2 regions of the Microbacterium sp. NPDC057659 genome follow, and region 2 is predicted to be linked to the other one. Evidence: riboswitches for the same ligand, from Rfam matches in the RefSeq annotation. Region 2 holds a riboswitch; the other holds the start of a gene.
What was found. A riboswitch is a leader RNA that binds a small molecule or an ion and turns the genes downstream of it on or off. The one in region 2 is predicted to bind thiamine pyrophosphate.
Positions count from the first base shown of each region.

Region 1: it holds a riboswitch for thiamine pyrophosphate, as region 2 does, so the genes downstream of both, ACFVAE_RS13070 (ECF transporter S component) here and thiM (hydroxyethylthiazole kinase) in region 2, are expected to answer to the same signal.

Region 1 is NZ_JBHVHU010000002.1:961,922-965,521, reverse strand. It holds gene ACFVAE_RS13075 (ABC transporter ATP-binding protein) at 1-1,397, opposite strand, end outside; gene ACFVAE_RS13070 (ECF transporter S component) at 1,400-2,047, opposite strand; TPP riboswitch at 2,041-2,150, opposite strand; gene ACFVAE_RS13065 (D-alanyl-D-alanine carboxypeptidase family protein) at 2,213-3,600, shown strand, end outside.
Region 2 is NZ_JBHVHU010000004.1:225,697-229,296, forward strand. It holds gene pheT (phenylalanine--tRNA ligase subunit beta) at 1-1,729, shown strand, start outside; TPP riboswitch at 1,799-1,892, shown strand; gene thiM (hydroxyethylthiazole kinase) at 1,884-2,735, shown strand; gene ACFVAE_RS17560 (bifunctional hydroxymethylpyrimidine kinase/phosphomethylpyrimidine kinase) at 2,732-3,600, shown strand, end outside.

The sequences.
Region 1 (3,600 bases), on a different contig from region 2:
GCGTCGTCGTGCGTGACCGCGACGATCGACGTGCCCCGCGCGACCTCCTCCTGCAGGAGCAGGACGAGCTCGATCCACCCGCGCCGGTCCTGACCGAACGTCGGCTCGTCGAGCACGATCACCTCGGGCGTCGCGGCGAGCACGGTGGCGACCGACAGCCGGCGCTTCTGGCCGCCGGAGAGCGTGAACGGGTTGGCCTCCGCGAGGTGATCCAGGTGCAGGCGCTCGAGCAGCCCGTCGACGACGGCCGTCGTGCGCTCCGCCGACCAGCCGAGGGCCCGGGGCCCGACGGCGAGCTCCTCGCGGAGCGTCTGCGCGAGGAACTGGTGCTCCGGCTCCTGGAAGACGGTGCCGATGCGGGTCAGCAGTTCGCGCGAGGACCAGCGGAACGGACGCAGCCCGCTTCTGCCGCGCAGCCGTTCGGCCACCGTGACCGAGCCCGCGAGTTCAGGCAGCAGACCCGCCAGCGTGAGCGCGAGCGTGGACTTGCCCGCACCGTTCGGTCCGGTGATCACCGTCGCGGAAGCCTGCGACAAAGCAAGGTCGAGACCGGCCTGCACGACCGCGCGACGCTCCCGCCCGATCGCGAGCCCGTGCGCCTCCAGAACCGGATCACCGCCCGAGCGCGGCAGCACGGGCAGATCGATGGGAAGGTTCGGCACCCACACCCCGGCATCCGCCAGCGTCTGCGCGTGCCTGCCGAAGACATCGGCCGGCGGGCCGTCCGCCAGCAGGCCGCCGTCCGCCGCCAGCACGATGACACGGGTGATCAGATCGGACCAGACCTCGGTGCGATGTTCGACGACGACCAGCGTCGCCCCGGTCTCGGCGACGACGCGGGCGACGCTCTCGCGCACCTCGGCGACCCCGGCCGGATCGAGGTTCGCGGTCGGCTCATCGAGCAGCAGCAGTCCGGGGCGCATCGCCAATGCGCCTGCGAGCGCCAGACGCTGCTTCTGCCCGCCGGACAGCGCCTTGGTCGGCCGCTGCAGCGGCACGTCCAGGCCGACCGCGTCCAGCGCCTCCGACACACGACCGGGGATCTCGGAAGCGGGAACGCCGAGGTTCTCGCATCCGAAGGCGACGTCGTCGCCGACCTTGGACAGCACGACACCGGCATCCGGGTCCTGCAGCACGAGGCCGATACGGCCGCGGCTCTCCTCCGGAAGCGCATCGTCGACGAGCAGCGTGCCCGTACGCTCCCCCTCATCGGCGTCGCCGAGCAGGCCGGCGAGGCCGGCGAGCAGAGTGGACTTGCCCGCGCCGGATGCGCCGAGCAGCAGCACGCGCTCGCCCGGCTCGATCGTGAACGACGTCTCGCTGACCGCGGGCAGGCGCCGCCCTGCGTACCGCCAGCCCCAGTCGCACGCGACGACCCGGGCGGGACCCGAGGCCATGGTCAGACCTCGCGGCGCGCTTCTCGACCGGCCGCGAAACGGCTGAGCGCACCGGTGGACGCCAGCGCCCGCACGAGCAGCCAGCCCACCACGCCGGCCAGCAGCGCGCCCGAGACGACCAGGGTGCCGAGGTAGATGGCGTTGAACTCGAACGACTTCAGGATGTTGGGCGAGCTGCCGTAGAACAGCTCGAACACCCATGCCGCCGCAGCCGCGCCGACGCCGGCGAGTGCGGCGACGCCGACGCCGAACCGGCGGTAGGCGAACAGCGCGAAGATCAGCTCGGCCCCGAGACCCTGCACGATGCCCGAGAACACCGTGGAGACGCCCCAGACGTTGCCGATCAGCATCGAGATGATCGCGGCGACCACCTCGACGACCAGAGCGGCGCCGGGCTTGCGGATGACGAGCCCGCCGATGACGCCGCCGATCAGCCAGATGCCGACGGCGATGCCGCCGAGACCCGGGGTCAACGCGTCCGCGGCGCCGAACCAGGCGCCTCCGACGATGTTCCAGGCCCAGAACAGCAGACCGACGGCGACGCCGAGAACGGCGGCGACGACGATGTCGACGACGCGCCAGCGCAGGTTGCGCGGCGGAGCGGCCTTCTCGACGATCTTCTCGTTCGGGACGGATGTGGACGCACTCATATGGAACTCCTCCCTGCGCCGGCATGATCCGGATCAGGTTCGACGGTCGAAGCGCGGGTCGCTTCCTCTCAGCCCGGCACGCCGGACTCCCGTGGTTGTGCCTCGATCATAGTCACCTCCGGACGCGGAGGGGTGAGTCTCAGACTCATTGGGTAGCGTAGGCGGGTGACCATCGACGATCCCTCTACGCCGCCGCGCACGCGTCGCGAGGCACGGGCGCAGACCGGCTCCCACCGAGGCGTCGATCCGTCCGGCATGAACGCGTTCTTCCAGGGCTCCGGCGGCGCTCCGCACGGTGCCGACCGCGGCTCGGCGACCCGGGAGGCCGCTGACCTGCCCGGCGGCGGCGAGCCGGTCCTTCCGGGCCAGGGCCAGGGCCAGGACGGCCAGGAAGAGCCGCCGACGAGCACCGACATGCTGCGCACGCTGTTCGGTGAGCCGGAGCTGGGCGACGAGCCCGAGGAGACCGGCCCCGTCGGGGACGACGCCTTCAGCCGCGCCATGTTCGGGACGCCGTCGACGCCGGAAGCCGCGCCGCCCGCTCAGCCGGTCCAGCCGGCGGAGCCGGTGTCCGCTGCCGACGCGCGTACGTCCGCCGGGCTGGACGACCTGCTCGGCGCTGCCGCGCCCGCTGCCGCTGCACCTGTCGCCGCACCGGCCGACACCGCTCCGGCCGACACCGCACCGTATGCCGATGAGCCGTTCGATCCCGCGGACGACGCGACCCGCGTCGCGCCGGTCATCACAGGGATTCCTGGGTGGCACGACGAGACCCCGGCACCGGCCCTCGGCAGCATCGCCACCGACTCTCCTGCTCAGCCGACCGCCGATGACGACGCCGACCGGCTGTCCGCGAGCCTGGCGTACTTCGCCGCCGCGGATGCCGCGGCCGCGGCATCCGCCGGCATGGCCGGCACGGTGTCCCCTGCCACGGATGCCGCCTCCGGCGTCGCGGGCGCAGCGACCGCCGCCGGCCTCAACGATGCCGCCGGTGCGGCGCCCGCGGGCCTCGCCGGTGCAGCCGCCGCATCCGCGGCCTTCGCAGGGGCCGCCGCCCCCGCGGGCCTCGCGGGCCTCGCGAGCGCAGCATCCGCCGATGTCGCCGACGCGGCTCCTGCCGACTTCGCGGGCGCCTTCGAGTCCGCCGAGGAGCCCGCGCCCACGACTCCCTTCGACCTGACGGGCCTCGGGCTCGATCCCGATGACGAGCCCGACCTCGACGTCGACCCCGACCTCGATGACGAACCCGCGCCCGAGACGGTCGTCGCGTGGGCCGATGAAGCGCGTCCCGCAACCGCGCTGACCTGGATCGACACCGCCGCCGTGCAGGCGCGGACCAGGCCGGCGACGCTCGCGGTGCGGACCGCAGCGGCCGACGAGCCCGATCTGCTCAGCGACATGCACACGAAGTCGGGCTGGCTGCGCCCGCGCGTGCTCATCCCGGTCGGAGTGGTGGTCGCTCTCGTCGGCGGCTATTGTGCGGCCACGCTGCTGGCGCCGCTCGACAACATCGCTCCGACGATCGATCCGGTGGCAGTGAAGATCGACCCGGC
Region 2 (3,600 bases):
CTCGCTGGGCGTCCTGATCGACATCACCAACTACGTGATGCTCGAGCTCGGCAACCCGGTGCACGGCTACGACCTGGACAAGCTGCAGGGCGGCATCGTCGTGCGCCGCGCCACCGCGGGCGAGCGGATGACGACGCTCGACGGCCAGGACCGCGCACTGCACGTCGAGGATCTGCTGATCACCGACGGCTCCGGTCCGATCGGCCTCGCCGGTGTGATGGGCGGCGGCACCACAGAGATGAGCGGCACCACCCGCAACGTGCTCATCGAGGCGGCGACCTTCGACCCGGTGACGATCGCCCGCTCCGCGCGTCGCCACAAGCTGCCCAGCGAGGCGTCGAAGCGCTTCGAGCGCGGCGTCGACCCGCTGATCCCGTTCGTCGCGGCCCGTCGAGTCGCCGACCTGATGGTCGAGCTCGCCGGCGGCGAGCTGACCGACGAGGGCGGTGCGCTGTTCACGGACGTCGAGATCGCCGGCATCGATCTGCCGCGCGGCTTCGCGCAGGGGCTGATCGGTGTCGACTACACCGACGACGAGGTCACCGGCGCGCTGGAGATGATCGGCGCCGAGGTCAGCGGCACGGATGAGGGATGGTTCGTCATCCCGCCGAGCTGGCGCCCCGATCTCACCGACAAGTGGACGCTGGTCGAGGAGGTCGCCCGCATCCACGGGCTCGACCGCATCCCGTCGGTGCTGCCCACCCCGCCCTCCGGCCGTGGCTACACGCCGCTGCAGCAGGGCCGCAAGCGCGTGGCGGATGCGGTGGCGGCGGCCGGCTTCGTGGAGACTCCGGCATTCCCGTTCACGACCGAGGCGCAGAACGACCTGCATGGATCGCCGTCGGGGGAGCACCTGCCCAGCATCCGGCTGGCGAACGCGCTCGACGGACAGGCGGCGTACCTGCGCCGTTCGCTGCTGCCGGGACTGCTGCAGACCGCGCACCGCAACATCGCGCGCGGCCTGGTGGATCTCGCGATCTTCGAGACCGGACTGGTGTTCGCGCCCGAGGAGGGCGTGACCTACGGCACCGACGTCGTGCCTCCGCTCGCGCAGCGTCCGAGTGACGAGGTCCTCGCCGAGCTGAACGCGTCGATCCCGCCGCAGCCGCGCAACATCGCAGTCCTGCTGACCGGCAACGTCACCCCTCGCCAGCCCGGGCGCTCCGCTGAGCACGCCGGCCTGGGCGACGCACTGCATGCCGTGCAGGTGATCGGCGTCGCTGCCGGCGTCGACATCGACGTCGCCCAGACCCAGCGCGCGGCGCTGCATCCCGGTCGTGCCGGTGTGCTGAGCGTGCGCGGCGAGGAGATCGGATACGTCGGCGAACTGCACCCGCAGGTCGCGGCCGACGCGGACCTGCCCGGCCGTGCCGTGGTGCTCGAGCTCGACCTGGACCGCCTGCTGACGCTGGCGGGCGAGCGCGTCGTCGTGGAGTCGCTGTCGACGTACCCCGCCGCCACGCAGGACGTGTCCCTGGTCGTGGACGCCGGTGTGCCGGCATCCGAGGTGCGCGCGGCGCTGATCGCCGGCGCCGGCGACCTGCTCGAGGCGGCGACGCTGGTGGACGACTACCGCGGCGAGGGCGTCGACGAGGCCTCGAAGAGCCTGAGCTTCGCGCTGCGCTTCCGTGCTCCCGACCGCACGCTCACGGCCGCCGAGGCCACCGAGGCGAAGCTCGCGGGCGTCGCCGTCGCGACAGAGCGCTTCGGAGCGAGCATCCGCGACTGATCGATCGATCACGAAGAGCGGCATCCGTCATCGGCGGGTGCCGCTCTTCTGCGTCCCGCTAGACTCGCGGGCAGTGACACGGGGTGCCGCATCTGCGGCTGAGAACACACCCGTCGAACCTGATCTAGTTCGTACTAGCGAAGGGATGTCGCCCATGAGCGATCCTCTGCACCCGTCCGCCGTCCTCCTCGAGGACACCGCCCGTCTGCTGGCAGAGCTGCGCGCAGCGCCGCCGCTGACGCACTGCATCACCAACAGCGTGGTGACCGGCTTCACAGCCAACGTGCTGCTCGCGGTCGGCGCGGCACCGGCGATGGTGGACATCGTCGGTGAGTCCGGGATGTTCGCCTCGGTCGCCTCCGGGCTGCTGGTGAACCTGGGCACCCCGACTCCGGAGCAGCGTGCCGCGTCACTCGAAGCGGTGGGCGGTGCGTCCGCTGCCGGCACGCCCTGGGTGCTCGATCCCGTCGCGATCGGGGTGCTCCCGATCCGCACCGATCTCGCCCGCGACCTGGTCGCTCGCCGGCCCACCGCGATCCGCGGGAACGCTTCGGAGATCCTCGCTCTGGCGGGGCTCAGCGCGGGAGGCCGCGGCGTCGACGCGACCGATACGACGGATGCCGCGGCCGAGGCCGCACGTCTCCTGGCGCGCGAGCACGGCAGCGTCGTCGCCGTGTCGGGGCCGGTGGACCTGCTCACCGACGGTGAGATCGAGGTGCGGATCGCGAACGGCACGCCCGTGCTCACCAAGGTCACCGGTGGCGGCTGCGCACTCGGCGCCATGATGGCCGCCTTCCTCGGCGCGGCTCGCGGCACCGGCATCACGGCACTGCACGCCGTGGCAGCGGCATCCGTCGTCTACGAGATCGCCGCGGAGCGCGCGGCCGCCGTGGCAGGCGGCCCTGGCAGCTTCGCCGGGGCGCTGCTCGATGCGCTCGCGGCGATCTCGCCCGCCGATCTCGACGGTGCACGCGTCGAGGTCACAGCGCTGGAGGCCGTCCGGTGAGCCTCGACCTCTCGCTCTACCTGGTCACGGACGCCGCGCTGAGCGGCTCCCGCGGCGTCGCCGCAGTCGTCGCCGAGTCCGTCGCCGGTGGCGCGCGCATCGTGCAGCTGCGCGACAAGGATGCTACGGACAGCGAGATCGTCGACCGGCTGATCGAGCTCTCGGAGGTGATCGCCGGGCGCGCGCTGCTCGTCGTGGACGACCGTCTCGACGCCGCTCTGGAGGCACGCCGCCGCGGGGCGCGCGTGGACGGGGTGCACCTCGGCCAGTCGGATGCCTCCGTGCTGGATGCCCGTGCGGCGCTGGGGCCCGACGCGATCGTGGGGCTCACCGCGAACACGCCCGCGCATTTCGATGCGGTGCGCGCGCTGCCCTTCGGCACCGTGGACTACCTGGGTGTCGGCGTGGTGCATCCGACCACCACGAAGCCGAACCATCCGCCCGCACTCGGCGTCGCCGGGTTCGCAGCCCTCGCCGCGCAGAGTCCGCTGCCCTGCGTCGCGATCGGCGGGATCGGCATGGACGACGTCGCCCCGCTGCGCGCGGCCGGCGCCGCCGGTGTCGCCGTGGTCTCCGCGATCTGCGCGGCGGAGGACCCGCGAGCGGCGACCCGCGCGTTCCTGTGCGCCTGGCACAGCGGCCGCCCGCCGCGGGTGCTGAGCATCGCGGGCAGCGATCCGTCCGGCGGAGCCGGCATCCAGGCCGACCTCAAGTCGATCGCCGCGAACGGCGGCTACGGCATGGCGGCGATCACCGCGCTGACCGCGCAGAGCACGCAGGGCGTGCGCGGCGTGCACGTCCCGCCCGCCGACTTCCTGCGCGAGCAGCTGGACGCGCTCTCCGACGACGTGGACATCGACGCGGT